One region of the Nocardiopsis oceani genome, then DNA from elsewhere that is predicted to be linked to it. Evidence: riboswitches for the same ligand, from Rfam matches in the RefSeq annotation. Region 1 holds a riboswitch; each other region holds the start of a gene.
The links. A riboswitch is a leader RNA that binds a small molecule or an ion and turns the genes downstream of it on or off. The one in region 1 is predicted to bind cobalamin.
Positions count from the first base shown of each region.

Region 2: linked by a shared signal. The riboswitch ahead of ACYVDG_RS16935 (ribonucleoside-diphosphate reductase subunit alpha) and the one ahead of ACYVDG_RS27130 (VWA domain-containing protein) in region 1 are both predicted to bind cobalamin.
Region 3: linked by a shared signal. The riboswitch ahead of metE (5-methyltetrahydropteroyltriglutamate--homocysteine S-methyltransferase) and the one ahead of ACYVDG_RS27130 (VWA domain-containing protein) in region 1 are both predicted to bind cobalamin.
Region 4: linked by a shared signal. The riboswitch ahead of ACYVDG_RS07995 (CoA-acylating methylmalonate-semialdehyde dehydrogenase) and the one ahead of ACYVDG_RS27130 (VWA domain-containing protein) in region 1 are both predicted to bind cobalamin.

Region 1 is NZ_BAAHAR010000052.1:16,150-20,335, forward strand. Features, by position in the region: gene ACYVDG_RS27130 (VWA domain-containing protein) at 1-1,696, opposite strand, end outside; cobalamin riboswitch at 1,726-1,861, opposite strand; gene cbiE (precorrin-6y C5,15-methyltransferase (decarboxylating) subunit CbiE) at 1,918-3,150, shown strand; gene ACYVDG_RS27140 (cobalt-precorrin-4/precorrin-4 C(11)-methyltransferase) at 3,147-3,899, opposite strand; gene ACYVDG_RS27145 (precorrin-2 C(20)-methyltransferase) at 3,896-4,186, opposite strand, start outside.
Region 2 is NZ_BAAHAR010000026.1:70,808-74,993, forward strand. Features, by position in the region: gene ACYVDG_RS16925 (NYN domain-containing protein) at 1-699, shown strand, start outside; gene ACYVDG_RS16930 (hypothetical protein) at 726-1,298, shown strand; cobalamin riboswitch at 1,696-1,898, shown strand; gene ACYVDG_RS16935 (ribonucleoside-diphosphate reductase subunit alpha) at 2,053-4,186, shown strand, end outside.
Region 3 is NZ_BAAHAR010000012.1:16,904-21,089, reverse strand. Features, by position in the region: gene metE (5-methyltetrahydropteroyltriglutamate--homocysteine S-methyltransferase) at 1-2,208, opposite strand, end outside; cobalamin riboswitch at 2,365-2,549, opposite strand; gene ACYVDG_RS08700 (polysaccharide deacetylase family protein) at 2,818-4,186, shown strand, end outside.
Region 4 is NZ_BAAHAR010000011.1:14,419-18,604, reverse strand. Features, by position in the region: gene ACYVDG_RS08005 (hypothetical protein) at 1-56, shown strand, start outside; gene ACYVDG_RS08000 (hypothetical protein) at 76-1,821, opposite strand; adenosylcobalamin (AdoCbl) riboswitch at 1,987-2,134, shown strand; gene ACYVDG_RS07995 (CoA-acylating methylmalonate-semialdehyde dehydrogenase) at 2,133-3,632, shown strand; gene ACYVDG_RS07990 (acyl-CoA dehydrogenase family protein) at 3,629-4,186, shown strand, end outside.

The DNA of each region.
Region 1 (4,186 bases):
TGTCGCGGCGCCGGTAAGCGTCCAGGAGCAGGGACAGGATCGCGGTCTTGACCTCGCTCATGCGTTTGCGCGCCGCCATCGACCCGGACGCGTCCACGCAGAACAGGATCAGGTTGCTCTCCTGGCCCTCGCGCACCGCCATCCGCAGATCCTGCGGACGGATCCGCACCCCGCCGCCGTCCCTGGGACCGGCCGCCGCGGCGCGCACGGTCTCCACCAGGTGAAGCGACGACCCGGAACCGGCGCCGGGCCGCGTGGCGCCGATCCGGCGGCCGCGCCGGCCCACCGCCCGGCTCCGCTTGCCGTCGGCGCCCTGGCCCGCCCCGCGCACGGTGAGTTTGCGGGCGCGGTAGGGGGCCGTGGAGCCGACCGTGCTCGTGGCCTTCTCCGACGAGGGAGGCGGGGTGTCGCCGTCCTCGGAATCCTCACCGGGGTCCCGCGGGGCGTCCGTGTTCGGGGGTACGTCGGTCTCCTGGGCCTCGCCGGTCTCCTCCGAGGCGTTCTCCTGGCCCTGGGTGTCGGGGCCCGCCTCCTCGGGACCCGCGTCCTCCGGGGACTGTTCCGGCGGGTCGGGGGCCTCCGAAGGATCCATGGTCTCCGGGGAGTCCGAGGAATCCGGCGACTCCGGGGGTTCCGGCGGCTGCGGCGGGTCCGGCGGCGGCTCCTCGTCACCCAGGATCCGGTCGAGCAGCTCCTCGTCCAGTCCCGGTGCGTCGAACGGGTTGCGACGGCGCCGGTGCGGCAGCGTCAGCAGGGCCGCGCGGCGGATGTCGGCGCGCGTCACCGTCTCGCGCCCCGCCCAGGCGGCGTGCGCCACTGCTGCGCGGGAGGTCACGATGTCGGCCCGCAGCCCGTCCACCTCGAAGGCCGAACACACCTCGGCGATCTTCAACAGCGCCGCCTCCGACAGGTGCACCCGGTCCAGCGCGCTGCGCGCCTTCGCGATGCGGTCGGCGAGGGCCTCCTCGGCGTCGTGGTACCTGGCGGCGAACCCCGCGGAATCGCTGTCGTAGGCCATCCGCCGACGCACCACCTCGGCCCGCGCGGCGGGGTCGGTCGGCGCCGTCACCTCGACGGTCAGCCCGAACCGGTCCAGGAGCTGGGGCCGCAGCTCGCCCTCCTCCGGGTTCATGGTTCCGATGAGCAGGAACCGGGCCGCGTGTTCCACGGAGAACCCGTCGCGCTCCACCGTCACCCGGCCGGTCGCGGCGGAGTCCAGGAGCAGGTCGACGAGGTGGTCGTGGAGCAGATTCACCTCGTCCACGTACAGGAGTCCGCGATGGGCCCGCGCCAGCAACCCCGGCTCGTAGGCGACTTTCCCGTGCGTGAGCGCCTGCTCCAAGTGCAGCGATCCCAGCACCCGGTCCTCGGTGGCGCCGACGGGCAGGTCGACCAAGCGGACCGGTCGGCTCTCCACGGCGGTCTCGGCGCCGAAGGGGCCGTCGGGGGACTGCTGTCCGGAGTCGGCGGGGTCCACGGAGAAACGGTCGCCCCGGTACACCTCGACCGGGGGCAGGAGTGAGGCGAGCGCGCGCACGGCGGTGGACTTCGCGGTGCCCTTCTGTCCGCGCACCAGCACCCCTCCGATCTCCGGGGACACGCTGGTGAGGACGAGCGCCAGCCCCAGGTCGTCGAGCTGCTCGGTGTCACACCCCACGATCGCGGAGAAGGGGTAGTGCGCAGGCCGGTGAGGCATAGTGAGGCTCCCGCTCGTGTTCGCCGTCGGTAAGGGGCGGGCGCGAGGCCGGTCTTCGGACTTGCCGAGTCCCCGTGTTCGGGGCCCGGTTCACCGCAGCGGGCCTGTGCCGGACTCTCACCGGTCTTCCCAGATTCTCCCCAGCCTCCGTAGCCGCCGTTTCCGACGGCTGGGGGCCCGGGGCACCTCGTGCCTGTGCACGCCACGATAACGTCACAGCCATGACGGTCGACAAGCGCCCTCCGCCCCGCCCCGGGATCACCGTTGTCGGGGTCGGCGCCGAGGGTTGGGAAGGGCTCCCGGAGCGGGCACGCCGGCTCGTCCTGGACGCGGACACGGTCCTGGGCGGGCGCCGGCACCTGGCGATGCTCCCGGAGCGCCCCGGGCAGCAGCGGGAACCGTGGCCGTCACCCCTGCGTGAAGGGCTGCCGTCCCTGCTGTCGTCGCTCGGGGACGGCAAGGTGGTCGCCCTCGCTTCCGGCGACCCCTTCGTCTCCGGTATCGGCACCACGCTCGTCGAAGTGCTCGGTGCCGGCACGGTGCGGGTGGAGCCTGCGGTGTCCTCGGTTTCCCTGGCGCGCGCCCGCATGAACTGGCCCGCGGAACGGTGCACGGTCGTGAGCCTGGTCGGGCGCGACCCCCGCTTGGTGCTGCGCCACCTGGGGCCGCGGCGGCGTCTGCTGGTGCTGTCCTCGGGACCGTCGGCCCCCGCGCAGGTCGCCGTTCTGCTGGCCGGCGCCGGGCACCCCGCATGCCGGATGACCGTGCTCGGCGATCTGGGGGCTGCGGACGAGTCCCGTTTGGACGGCACCGCCGATACCTGGTGCGCCTCGCCTCCTGCGGATGTTCCGGCCCTGCACGTGCTCGCGCTGGAGACCGTCGACCCGGTCGGGTACGGGCTGCTCCCCGGCCTGCCCGACGACGCCTTCGAACACGACGGCCAACTCACCAAACGCGACTTGCGGGTCTCTGCGCTGGCCCGCTTGGCGCCCTCGCCGGGGCAGCACCTGTGGGACGTCGGTGCGGGCGCGGGTTCGGTCGGTGTCGAATGGATGCGCGCCGACCCGACCTGCACGGCCACTGCGGTCGAGTCCGGGGCCGAGCGCGCCGCGCGGATCGGGCGCAACGCCGGCGCGCTCGGGGTTCCCGGGCTGGAGGTGGTGCACGGTCGCGCACCGGAGGCGCTGCAGGGGTTGCCTGCCCCCGACGCCGTCTTCGTCGGCGGGGGAGCGACCCGCCCGGGGGTGCTCGAGGCCTGCTTGGAGGCGTTGCCACCGGGCGGGCGGATCGTCGTCCACGGGGTGACCCTGGAGACCGAACACTTGCTCGCCGACGCCTACCGCGCCCGCGGCGGGGAACTGGCCCGGACCGCGGTGGAGACCACCGCACCCGTCGGCACGTTCACGGGATGGACCCCGGCACGCACCGTCACGCAGTGGTCCCTGACGCTCTAGGCGGACTGACCGCGGGGGCGCTCGGGGTCGTACAGGAACGACTCGCCGCCCTCCCCCGGTGTCAACGCGCGCCCCACGAGGATCACCGCGGCCTGGCGGAACCCCGCCTCCTCCACCGCGTCCGCGATGTCGCCGACGGTCCCGTGCAGCACCGCCTCCTCCGGCCCGCCGACCCGGTGTGCGACCACGACCGGGCAGTCCGCCCCGTACTCCGGTTCGATCCGTTCCATGAGCCCTCGCACCCGCCGGATCGCCAGGTGCAGCACCAACGTCGCCCGGGTCGCCGCGAACGCCTCCAGCGACTCCGTCTCCGGCATCGCGCTCGACCGCGACTGCGTCCGGGTCAGCACCACCGACTGCGACACCAGCGGCACGGTCAGTTCACGGCCCACCAGCGCCGAAGCGGCCGCGTAGGCGGGCACCCCGGGCGTGACGTCCCACGGCACGCCGCGCGCGTCGAGCCGCCGGGTCTGCTCCGACAGCGCCGAGTACACCGACGGATCCCCGGACGTCAGCCGCACCACCGCCAAACCCTCCGTGTGCGCGGCGACGAGGCGTTCGGTGATGCGGTCCAGGTCCAGGCCCTGGGTGTCGACCAGCTCCGCGCCGGGTGCACAGTGGTCCAGAACCCCCGGGTCCAGGTACGTGCCCGGGTAGAGCACCACGTCCGCCGCTGCGAGCATGCGCGTGGCGCGTACCGTCAACAGGTCGGCGGCGCCGGGACCGGAGCCCACGAAGTGCACGGTCACGGCCGCGCCTCCTGCTCCACCCACCGCGGGGTCCACACACGTCCGGCTTCGGAGACCCGGGTCCCGGACGCGCCGACGATCAGTAGGCACCGCATGTCCACCGTTGCCGGATCCAGGTCACCCAACGTCGTCACCTCCAGGGATTCGCCCTCCCGGCCCACACTCCGGCCCACGACCACGACCGTCTCCGGCGCGCGGTGCTCCAACAGAACCCGGCGCGCGGTGGCGATCTGTTCGGTCCGGGACCGTGAGGCCGGGTTGTAGACCGCAAGCGCCAGGTCGGCCCC
Region 2 (4,186 bases), on a different contig from region 1:
GGCGCGGAGCCGGGGGTCTACGGACTCCCTGGCAGACCGGCGCCCGGCCAGGGGCCCCCGATGACCGGACCCCAGCAGTCCTTCAACGGAACCGGGCCCCAGCAGTCCTTCACTGGAACGGGGCCGCAGGCGGCGTTCGGCAGCGGGACCGGGCCGCAGAACTCCTTCGCCGACCACCAGCAGGTGCCGCCGAGGAGGGATGCTCCGCCTCCCCAGCAGGACCCGAGGTTCGGGCCCGGACCAGGCGAGGAACCCGGTTTCGGAGGTGGGGCAGACGCAAACCCTACCTATGGGACCAGTACGGAAACTGACACCGCGTACAGCGGTGCCGCCTCGCCCCCGCACGGGGGAGGGCGACCTACTGGTCCCGAGTACCACCGCCGGTTCGGTGCCGGTACCTACCAGGAATCCAGCCCTAGTCCTGGATATGCCCAGCAGACCGGCCCCGCCGCGCATACCGTTGATGATGCGGTGCACGTCGCGCGCAAGGAAGGGAACGACTTCGCGGAATCGATCGCACGTGAGGCGCCCGTCCTGTGGGTGGAGGCGGTCCTCGCCCGCAGGCCGCGGATGCCTTCGGATCTGGAGGCACGCCTGCTCCAGGGGTCCTCACTCCCGATCGACCACCTGTTGCGCGACGAGGTCCGTGACGGGTTGCGCCAGGGGTTCTGGCAGGCGTTGGAGCGTGCCAGGCCCTGATCGGTGCGTGGGATTGCGAATAGGGGATGGGGGCGATGCGGTTGACCCGCGTGACGACGGCGGAACTCGACCGACTGGAGTTCCACGCTGTCCGATCCGGTGAACACGGTCGGATCGCCGCCCAGCTACTGGATCTGGCGAACCGGGTGGACGCCGGCAGCGAGGTCACCCGTGCGGAGCTGTTCGTGCGTTCGGGCGAACAGTGGGAGATCGCACAGGAGTTCGAGCGAGCCTGTGCCGCCTACCAGCGGGCCATCGACGACGGCGGCCCCACAGTGGTCGACGCGCACGCCCTGAGCGCGGGAGCCCTGCTCCAGCTGGACGAGCGCGAACAGGCCCACGAGCACCTCAAGCGGTTGGAGGCCGGGGAGCACGTCGAGCTCCCCACCCACATCCACGTCGCGGAGGTGCTCTACGCACACGACGACCTCGAGGGTGCCGAACGCTGGGCGACCGCCGGTGCCCGCCGTTTCACGGGCGGGTCCCAGCCCGCCTACGCGCGCGATCTCTTCGTGGAGCTCCTGAGGATCCGGTTCCGGATCAGGACCGACATGGGACTGGTCGAGGACGACCTGGACCTCCTGCTCGACGAGGAGTGAGCTTTCCGACGCGTTCGCGGAGATTCGGATCCCGGGGGCGCGACGGAACCTTCCGCGCTCGGCCGCGTGGTGTGTGTCTCGGTCCCTCTCAGGCGGCCGCGTGCGCCGGGTCCCAGGCGTGCTGTGCCCGTCCCGCTCGGGCCCCCTCCGAACGGTTCCAGGCCTTCTTGTGGTGCCTCTCTCGGGTCACCACGGACGTGTCCGCCCCGCCGACGTTCTAGGCTGTGTCCGACCCCCTCCGGAAGCGTTTGAACGCGGCCCATCGTGCACCGGATTCGGGTGCCTGCGCGGTGCCCATACCACGCTCCGCGCGTATGTTCGGCACTCATCGAAGAATCCGAGAAATCTACGACACGCCATCATCTTGCGGTGTTCCAAGGTGACAGACCCTAGATGTAGTATCTGTCCCGCTGGTGGTTCACCGGGGTTCCTGACCCTGGTGAGGCAAGAGGGAACCCGGTGGGAATCCGGGGCTGCCCCGCAGCGGTAAGCGGGAACGAAGGCCGTCACACGCACTGGGAACCCCCTACGAGGTCCTGGGAAGCGACGGCGAGTAGGTCGCCCGCGAGTCCGAAGACCTGCCACCGGCGCGCACCCCCACGTGCGTGACGACGGAGCTTCGAGGGCGAGCTGCCGCGACCCGCCTGCGGACCGCGCGTATCCAGTACGCCGGTTCTCCGGTGAGCCCGCACGCTTGTCACTCGTGACCCCGTTCCCCGCCGGGACTCTTCTTTACTGAGGTTGGAGCCGCTGTATGACCCTTGACGTCGAGGCCGTGCCCGCATCCGATCGGCGCGAGCCGAACAACGGCGGTGGCGCCCGCGCCGCCATCGACCGGATCGAGCACGTCGTTACCGAGGCCTGTGCGCGGCTCACCGGTGTTTCGGCGAACAAGGTCCTCACCGAGGCGCGCCGCGGCTTCTACCCCGGGATCCCCGACCACGAGGTCGAGCTGGCCCTGGTCATGGCCGCCCGGAGCTTCGTGGAGGTCGACCCGAACTACTCCTACGTGGCCGCCCGCCTGCTGCTGGACAAGCTCCGCACCGAGGCCCTGACCTTCGTCAGCGGCGCCCCCGAGAACGCCGGCCAGACCGAGATGTCCGACCGCTACGCGACCTACCTGGCCGCCTACGTGGGCCGCGGTATCGACCTCGGGCAGCTGGACCCGGCGCTGGCCAAGTTCGACCTGGAGCGCCTGGGCAAGGCCCTGCACGCCGAGCGCGACGAGCAGTTCACCTTCCTCGGCATCCAGACCTTGTACGACCGCTACTTCCTGCACAGCGACGAGGTCCGCTACGAGCTGCCGCAGGCGTTCTTCATGCGCGTCGCGATGGGCCTGGCGCTCAACGAGGACGACCGCGAGGCCCGCGCGATCGAGTTCTACGAGCTGCTGAGCTCGTTCGACTTCATGGCCTCCACACCCACCCTGTTCAACTCGGGAACGGTGCGCGCGCAGCTGTCGTCCTGCTTCCTCACGACGGTCGGCGACGACCTCCAGGACATCTTCCACGGCATCAGCAACAACGCGATGCTCTCCAAGTACTCGGGCGGCCTCGGCAACGACTGGACCCCGGTCCGCGGCCTGGGCTCGCACATCAAGGGCACCAACGGCAAGAGCCAGGGGGTCGTCCCGTTCCTGAAGATCGCCAACGACACCGCCGTGGCGGTCAACCAGTGCTTCGCACCCGACACCCCCGTTTACACGGCTGACGGCTGCAAGTCCATCTCAGACATCCGAGTCGGCGACCTGGTCCTTGGACACAGCGGAAACTACCGCGAGGTCACCGACGTCATGATGTACGACCAGGTGGACCCGATGGTTCAACTGACCATCAAGCACTCGGTTGAGGACATCAAGGTCACTTCAGGCCACCCCTTCTACGCGATCCAGGGTGTGCCTCTGGGGCAGTCGAACAGCAGGACCCTGAAGTGGCTTGCCGACGACAAGGTGCGGGCCGAGTGGGTTGACGCGGGGCAGTTGTCCGCTGGCGACTACGTCGGTCAGGTCGTCCCCAAGGAAGTCGTTCCCGTAGAAGGCTTCGGTGAGGACGATGCCCGGCTCTACGGGATCCTGCTGGGTGATGGCCACCTGTCCAAGAACGGTTCGCAGTGGGGGGTCTCCGGCAACCCGGAGCTCGACAATCACCTCGACTTCGTGCGTTCCTATCTGGAAGAGCGGGGGATCCACTACTGGGAGAGCGGTCGGGACGAGACCTACCTCCAGATCCACTGGGCCTTCGGCAGGGGGGGCGTTCGCGATTCCGAGTCGGGGCGAATCACCGGTGCGGGAGAAGCGACCCTCCCCTTCACCGCGGAGGACATCTACGACGCAGACCACGCCAAGCGCATCTCCCGCAGGTTCAGCCATCTCCCGCACGCGCAGAGCCGCGCGTTGCTGCGGGGCCTGCTGGAGACTGACGGAGGCGTCTCCCGCGGAGTGGAGATCTACTTCACTTCCACGTCTCGCCCGCTGGCAATGGGTGTTCGCTACCAGTTGCTGCGCCTTGGAGTTCCGGCTGCCGGACAGTACCGGGAGCGCGAGCAGTCGCATACTGGTCGGCGTTCGGACGGCACGGAGATCGCCTTCTCCGGCGTGGTGAAGTCGTTCGACATCCGGGTCCCGGCGGTGGAGGGCATCGCGGAGCTCGTCGGCTGCCGCCCGCTGACCAAGCGCAACTGGATCGAACACCAGGGGATGCTCTTCACCCGGGTCCGGGACGTTGCCGAGATCGATGTCGAGCCCACGGTGTTCGACCTCAAGGTCGAGACCGACGAGACGTACATGACCGCCGCTGGTCTAGTGCACAACGGGGGCAAGCGCAAGGGCGCGGTCTGCGCCTACCTGGAGACCTGGCACATCGACATCGAGGAGTTCCTCGACCTCCGGA
Region 3 (4,186 bases), on a different contig from region 1:
ACCGCGCGTCTTCAGACCGCAGTCCGGGTTGGCCCACAGGTTCCCGGCATCGACGTGCGCGGCCGCCAGGCGCAGTGAACCCTCGATCTCGTCCACCGAGGGCACCCGAGGCGAGTGGATGTCGTAGACGCCCGGGCCGATGCCGCGCTTGTAGCCGCGCCGCCCCAGCTCCTCGACCAGCTCCATCCGTGAACGGGCCGCTTCGACGCTGGTGACGTCGGCGTCGAGCGCCTCGATGCCGCCGACGATCTGGTTGAACTCCGAGTAGCACATGTGCGTGTGGATGGTCGTGCTTCCCGCGACCCCCGACGTGGCCAGTCGGAAGGAGTTGACCGCCCAGTCGAGGTACGCCTGCCGCTGCTCGTCGCGCAGCGGCAGGAGCTCGCGCAGGGCGGCCTCATCCACCTGGATGTGGCGGATACCCGCGCGCTCCAGGTCGGCGACCTCGTCTCGCAGGGCCAGACCGACCTGGCGGGCGGTCTCCCCGAGCGGCTGGTCGGTGCGGACGAACGACCAGGCGAGCATGGTGACCGGACCGGTCAGCATGCCCTTGACCGGCTTGTCGGTGCGCGACTGGGCGTAGGTGATCCACTCGACCGTCATCGGCTCAGGGCGCGAGACGTCACCGAACAGGATCGGCGGACGCACGCAGCGCGAACCGTAGGACTGCACCCAGCCGTTCAGCGTGGTGGCGTAGCCGTCCAGCTGCTCGGCGAAGTACTGGACCATGTCGTTGCGCTCGGGCTCACCGTGGACGAGGACGTCCAGGCCGATGTCCTCCTGGAGCGCGATGACGCGGTCGATCTCCGAACGGAGGACCTGGTGGTACTCCTCCGTGGGCAGCTCGCCGCGGCGGTGCGCGGCACGGGCCCGGCGCAGCTCCGGGACCTGCGGGAAGGAGCCGATGGTGGTCGTGGTGAGCGTGACCTCGCTGGGCGCCCCGCGGTCCTCGGGACGCTCGTAGGCGTCCTTGCCCAGGGCGTCCAGACGGGCGCGCACCCGGGCGTCGGTGAAGGCCGGGGTCCGGGGCTCGGACGCCCCGAGTTCGGCGTCGCCGCCCTCGGAGAGCACGCGGCCCAGGAGGGCCACCTCCTTGGCCTTCTGTTTGGCGAAGGCCAGGGCCTCGCGCAGCTCGGGCGCGAGTTCGGTCTCGGCGTCCAGGTCGATGGGGACGTGGAGCAGAGAGCAGGAGGTGCTCACCGTGAGCTCGTCGCTGAAGCCCAGCAGGGTGCCGAGTTCGGCGACGGTGGCGGGCAGGTCGGCGCGCCAGACGTTGCGGCCGTCCACGACACCCGCGACCAGGCGGGTGGCGCCCAGACCGGTGACCGCGGTGAGGTCGGCGACTCCTTCGTTGTCGGTGACCAGGTCCAGGCCGACCGCCTCCACCGGCGACTCCTTGAGCACGCGCAGGGCGGCGGAGCCGATGGAGCCGAAGTAGGCGGAGACCAGCAGCGAGGGGCGCTCGGTGAGGGCACCCAGGCGCTGGTAGACGCGCTCCAGGTGGCCGACGGCGGCACGGCCCTCGTCGGTCGCCAGGATCGGCTCGTCGAGCTGGACCTCGGTGGCGCCCGCCGCCTTCAGGTCGCCCAGGAGCTTGGTGTAGGCGTCCAGGAGCTGGTCGAGCAGCTCGATGGGCTCCCAGCCCTCGGGGGCGTCGTCGGCGGCCTTGGACAGCAGTAGGAAGGTCAGCGGACCGACCAGCACGGGGCGGGTCTGGAATCCGGCCTCGGAGGCTTCGCGGAATTCGGCGACGGGCTTGTCACCGACCAGGCGAGGCCTGGTGCTCGGGGAGAGTTCGGGGACGAGGTAGTGGTAGTTGGTGTCGAACCACTTGGTCATCTCCAGCGGAGGGGCCCCCTGCTCACCGCGGGCGAGGGCGAAGTAGCGGCGCAGTTGCTCGTCCCGGTCCTCGGCCTGGGCCGGGGAGGTGAAGCGGGACGGCACGAGGTCGAACAGGACCGCCGTGTCCAGCACGTGGTCGTAGTAGGAGAACGTGTTGGAGGGGATGTCGTCCACGCCCGCCTCGCGCAGCTGGGCGTAGACGCCCTTGCGGAGGCCGGCGGCGACAGCGTCGAGCTCCTGGGCGGTGGTGCCGCCCTTCCAGTAGGACTCGCTGGCGCGCTTGAGTTCGCGGTCGGGACCGATGCGCGGGTAACCGTGCACCGTCGAACGAACGGACGGCTGGGAGGCCGCCGAGTTCTTGGCCATGTAGCTTCTCTCCCTCGTCGAAAGCCAGATCCCGGCCGCGAGGTGAGCGAGGACGCGGACACACCGAAACGCGCGCGTCATGCGCGCACGGTCGTCTCCGTCCTCGGCCCTCCCTCGGGGCACGGGACCACCGGCGGCACGGGTGCGCCGCCGGGTGGAGGCAGGTCTTCGGACTCGTGGGCGTTTCCGGCTGCAGAGCCGGCTTTCCTAGCAGTCACCGCTTCCCGGTTTTCCGACTGTTCCGGTCGGTACACCAGTGCTTATGGCGACGGTCGTTCCCACTCACCGCTGCGGGGCAGTCCCGGATTCGCACCGGGTTCCCTCTCTCGACACGCACCACCCGCCCCGGATGGGGTCCGGGGCGAAAAGTATGGAGCGTGTACCTTCCACGACTGCAAGTATAGGGAGAGCCCCCTCCGCCCTTGAACCCGGCATGGCCGCCCCCGGCCACGAGCCGAACCCGGAGCCGCGACGCGAAACCCCCGCCGTGTGCCCGGCATCACACCCGACAACAGAGTTACGTGGGAGAGCGCGCCCCCGCCTCCCCGCGAATGTTCGTCTGACGATGAACGTGGAGAAACACAGGTGAATCAGCAGGTCCGCCCGACGATGGCCCCCGATCGCCCCCTTATGACGGTCGTGATCGCCATAGTCGTCCTACTGGGGCTGGTGTTGTTGGCGACCCGGTCCTCGGGTGCCCTCGGGGAACCGGCCGACGCCCAGAACGCGGCCAACCCACCCGAGGTTGAAGAGGAACGCCTCCCGGCCACCGGTGAACCGGACGAACTCACGACCGTGGACCCCGACGCGGTCTCCGGCATCGACGAGACCGAGATCGACTACGAGGGCGACAGCGACGTCAGCGTCGCCTACCCCGTCATCCCGAACGCCACGCCGCTGACCGACTTCCTGGACCGCACCCTGACCGCCCAGGTGCACGCCTTCGACGCCGCCAACCCCGGTGCGAGTTCGTTCACGGGCGAATGGGGCCTGACCGCGGCCGAAGAGGGGATCCTCGGGGTTCGGATCACCACCGAGGAGACCGACTCCGAGGAGACCCGCGAGGGCAACAGCACCTTCTGGTACGAGACCGAGACCGGCACCGTCCACGGTTCCACCCACCTGCTCGCCGGGCAGGAGGAACTGGACGAGCTCAACGACCAGGTGCGCGAGGCCGTGGCCGACGGCCCCGCCGAGTCCTCCGCCCTGCACCCGATCAGCGCCCTCTACGACTCGGTGGGCTTCAACCCCGACGGTGACCTGGTGGTGGAGTTCGACGCCGGACAGGTCGCCCCGGCCGACGAGGGCCGGATCCACGCCGTGATCGACCGCGACGAGGCCGACGCCCTCCTGTCCGACCTGGGGCTGCGCGTGCGCGAGGCAGCCACCACGGGCGTGCAGGAGTTCTCCGTGGACGAGGCCCCCGAGACGGACAGGGACGGTTCCGCGGAGGGTGCGCCCGGCGAGCTGGCCCCGTACGAGGAAGCTGTGGACTGTTCCGACCCCGACACCGACTGCGTGGCCCTGACCTACGACGACGGCCCCGGCGGCAGGACCCCCGAGCTGCTGGACGCCCTGGACGAGCACGACGCCCGCGCCACCTTCTTCGTGACCGGCCACCCGGTGATGGAGAACCCGTGGATCCTGCGCCGCACCTACGCGGAGGGCCACGAGCTGGCCAACCACACCCTGAGCCACCCGAACCTGACCGAGACCAGCGCGGGGTCGGCCCGCGACAACCTGGAGGCGACCCAGGCCCTGGTGTACCGGGAGACCGCCTACACGATGGACCTGATGCGCCCGCCCTACGGCGCCACCGACGACACCGTCGCCGAGGTCACCGAGGACCTCGGGCTGGCGCAGATCATGTGGAGCGTGGACACCAGCGACTGGAGGGACCGCGATGCCGACCTGGTGGCCGAGCGCGCCGTCGACGGCGCCGAGGACGGCGCGATCATACTCATGCACGACATCCACG
Region 4 (4,186 bases), on a different contig from region 1:
TGCAGCTCGTGGTCGAATCCGGGCATGGCATGAAACTACAGAGCGTGGTCGCGTGATGTCGGTGGAATCCGGAAATCAGCGGGTGCAGACCTCGAAGGGGACGGTGAGTGTGCGCTCCGGGGAGATCCGGATCCTCAGCGGGCTGCGGGCCGCGAGCGCCGCCGGGGTGGTCGGGTGGTCAGCCGTGACGAGGCGTTCGGCGAGGACGCACACGGCCAGGTGGTCGTCGTCGAGGGAGTTTTCGAAAGCAACCCGGAGCAGCGCCCCTTCGCGGGTGCGCAGGCGGGCGCCCGCGGGGGAGTGCACGACGGTGAGCCTCGCGCCGGGCCGGTGGGCGAACACGGTGTCGGACCACAGTTCCTCGTCGGCGGGGAGGCCCTCCTCCGCGACGGTGAAGGCGTCGGCGGCCCCGGCGAGGCGGTGGTCGAGTTCGGCGTCGGACACGACCAGGATCCCGGGGCCGTCAGTGTTCGCGGCGGCGGGAACCCTGTGGACGGCGAGGGAGTCCTGCATCGGGGTGACGTCGACCCACAGGGAGGCGGCCCCGAGGCTCTGGACCCTCGGCGGCGGCACAGCGAGGAGCGCGGGGGTGCGCGCGGGCGGATCGACCCCCATGATCCGGTAGGCCTCGGCGCGGATGAGGTCGAGCGACTGCTCGGGCGCGGAACTGACCCAGGCGCGGGCGGTCTCGTGCGTGTGGTCGCGGAGCTTCTCTGCCTGGTGGAACTGGGGCGGGAACGGTGCGTGGGGGTCGAAGGGCTGGGCTGCGTCATAGAGGCGGCCGAGCGCGGAGTCGGGGTCGACGGCGTCGCGGCCGCCGGGGGAGAGCAGGACCGGGCGGCCGAGGGCGGCGGCGTAGACGCTGACGGAGCCGTGGTCGGAGAGGACGAGGTCGGCGGCGGTGACGGCGGCGCGCCAGCCCTCGTCGGGCGGGATCAGGAGGAGGCCGGAGCGGAGGGCTTCGTCGAGCCACGCCTCGATCTGGCGCTCACTGTGCGAGGACCAGACATTGGGGTGCAGGACGAGCGCGAGGCGGTATTCGTCGTACGGGAGTCGGGCGAGGAGCCGTGGTACGAGCGAGGGGTGGGACCCGAAGAGGGAATCGGTTTTCCAGGTGGAATTGACGGTGATGAGCTTCTGTCCGGGGCGCAGGCCGAGATGGTCGCGGTAGTTGAGCCGCCGCGGTGCGCTGGCGAGTAGCCGGTCGTAGCAGGGGTCACCGGCGAGAAAGGCGAGGGGGAGGGCGTCGGGGCAGCCTTGGCGGAGCCGGTCGAACTGTTCGTTGTGTGAGAGCGCGATGGCTGAAGGGACCAGGCGCCCTTCGTGTTTGAGGGTCCCGTCGGAAAGCCCGAAGACTTCCTGCTTCCTGCTTCCTGCTTCCTGCTTCCTGCTTCCTGCTTCCTGCTTCCTGCTTCCTGCTTCCTGCTTCCTGCTTCCTGCTTCCTGCTTCCACCTCTTATTATATCCGTTGCCGTGGGGAATTCTCAGGATCGGGGAATTTATCTCGTGCAGATTATCGCCGAGGCTGGCGGTGACGACGAGGTCGAATTCCCTTTTCCGGGCCTGGTCCCAGGGGAGGTGGCGGACGCCGTTCTCCCGGATGTACTCCTGGACGCCGTTGGCGAAGACGGCACCGCTGGTTTGGGCGCAGTAGAGCTGGACGCGGGGGTCGTGGAGCGCGGGAAGGATGTCGGCGATGCGGGTGGCGGCGGTAACGCTGTGGATCACGAGGAGTACGCGCAGGCTGGTGTCGACGGTTCGCCACTCGGGGGTCAGGGCGAGGATCCGGTCGGCTGTGCGGGGAGGCTCCTTGGCGGTCACAAGTCGCAGAGCCTACTGGGGGTGTCGCCCATCCGGCAAAGAGTCGGGTATGTCCGTTCGCGGTGGTGTCGCAGCTGGCGCTGTCCTCCGCAGTGTCCTTGGCCTGCGGCTCCGCGTCCGCGCGTGATCCAAGGGGCCCCGGGTCTAGATTTAGTAGGACGTCCAACTATATGGTGAAGGGGCCGCGGAGCGGGGAAGCTGGTGCGAATCCAGCACGGTCCCGCCACTGTGACCGGGGGGAACGCCCGGGAGTCAGGTCACCGCTCGCGGCCCGAGAATTCGTGTGATCCACGAGGATGGAGCGAACACGCATGGTCAGCGAGCTGACGCATTTCGTGCATGGCAGGAACGTCCCGGGCCGGTCTGGTCTCTTCGGCGACGTCTACGACCCCAACACCGGTCAGGTGCAGGCACGCGTCCCCCTGGCGGACCGGGCGGAGACCGAACAGGTCATCGCCGACGCCGAGGCGGCGCAGATCGAGTGGGGTTCCTGGAGTGCCCAGCGCAGGGCCCGGGTCCTGCTGCGCTTCCTGCAGCTGGTCGAGCCGGAGCGGGAGTCCATCGCTCGGGCCCTGTCCGCCGAGCACGGCAAGACCGTCGCCGACGCGCACGGCGACCTCCAGCGGGGTCTGGAGGTGGTCGAGTTCGCCGCCGGCATCCCGCACCTGGCCAAGGGCGAGTTCTCCGACAACGCGGGCGCCGGGATCGACGTGCACTCCCTGCGCCAGCCCCTCGGCGTGGTCGCGGGCATCACCCCGTTCAACTTCCCGGCGATGATCCCGCTCTGGAAGGTCGCACCCGCGCTGGCCTGCGGGAACGCCTTCATTCTCAAGCCCTCCGAACGCGACCCCTCGGTGCCGCTCCGGCTGGCCGAACTGTTCCTGGAGGCCGGGCTGCCCCCGGGTGTGCTCAACGTCGTCAACGGCGGCAAGGAGACCGTGGACACCCTGCTCACCGACCCCCGCGTGGCCGCGGTGGGCTTCGTGGGCTCCACCCCGATCGCCGAGCACGTCTACTCCACCGCCACCGCGCACGGCAAGCGCGCCCAGTGCTTCGGCGGGGCCAAGAACCACATGGTCGTCATGCCCGACGCGGATCTCGACCAGGTCGCCGACGCCCTCATCGGCGCCGGCTACGGCTCGGCGGGCGAGCGCTGCATGGCCATCTCCGTCGCGGTTCCGGTGGGCGATAAGACCGCGGACGCCCTCGTCGCCAAGCTCACCGAGCGCATTTCCGACCTGACGGTCGGCACCTCCGACGACCCCGACGCCGACTTCGGCCCGCTCGTGTCCAAGGAAGCCTTGGAGAAGGTCGACTCCTACGTGGGGCTGGGCGTCGAAGAGGGCGCCGAACTGGTGGTCGACGGCCGCGGCCACAAGGTCAAGGGCAACGAGGACGGCTTCTTCACCGGGGCCTCCCTCTTCGACCGCGTCACCCCGGACATGCGGATCTACCAGGAGGAGATCTTCGGCCCGGTGCTGTGCGTGGTGCGCGCCGCCGACTACGCGGAGGCCCTGCGTCTGCCCAGCGAGCACGAGTACGGCAACGGCGTCTCCATCTTCACCCGGGACGGTGACACGGCGCGCGACTTCTCACAGCGGGTCGACACCGGCATGGTCGGCGTGAACGTGCCCATCCCGGTGCCCGTCGCTTACCACACCTTCGGCGGCTGGAAGCGCTCCGGATTCGGCGACCTCAACCAGCACGGGCCCGACTCCATCCGCTTCTACACCCGCACCAAGACCGTCACTTCGCGCTGGCCCTCCGGGGTCAAGGAGGGCGCGGAGTTCACCATCCCGGTCGTCCGGTGACCCCCGCGACCACGGACGAACAGCGCGCGCTGGCCGAGACCGCGCGCGGGTTCGCCGACGAACACCTCGCGCCCTTCGCCGTCGAGTGGGACCAGAACAAGCACTTCCCGGTCGATGTGCTCCGCAAGGCAGCCGAACTCGGTATGGGCGGACTCTACGTCTCCGAGGAATCCGGCGGCACCGGTCTGACCAGACACGACGGCGCCGTGGCCTTCGAGGCCCTGGCCACCGGCTGCCCGTCCGTCGCCGGCTACCTGTCCATCCACAACATGGTCGCCTGGATGGTGGACCGCTACGGCGACGACGACCAGAAGGCCCGCTGGCTGCCCGGCCTGTGCTCCATGGAGACCCTGGGCAGCTACTGCCTCACCGAACCGGGGGCCGGGTCCGACGCCGCCGCGCTCAGCACCCGCGCGGTCCGCGACGCCGGCGACTACGTCCTGACCGGGTCCAAGCAGTTCATCTCCGGGGCGGGAGCCTCCGAGGTGTACGTGGTGATGGCCCGCACCGGCGGCGACGGCGCCGCGGGGATCTCCGCGTTCGTCGTCCACCGA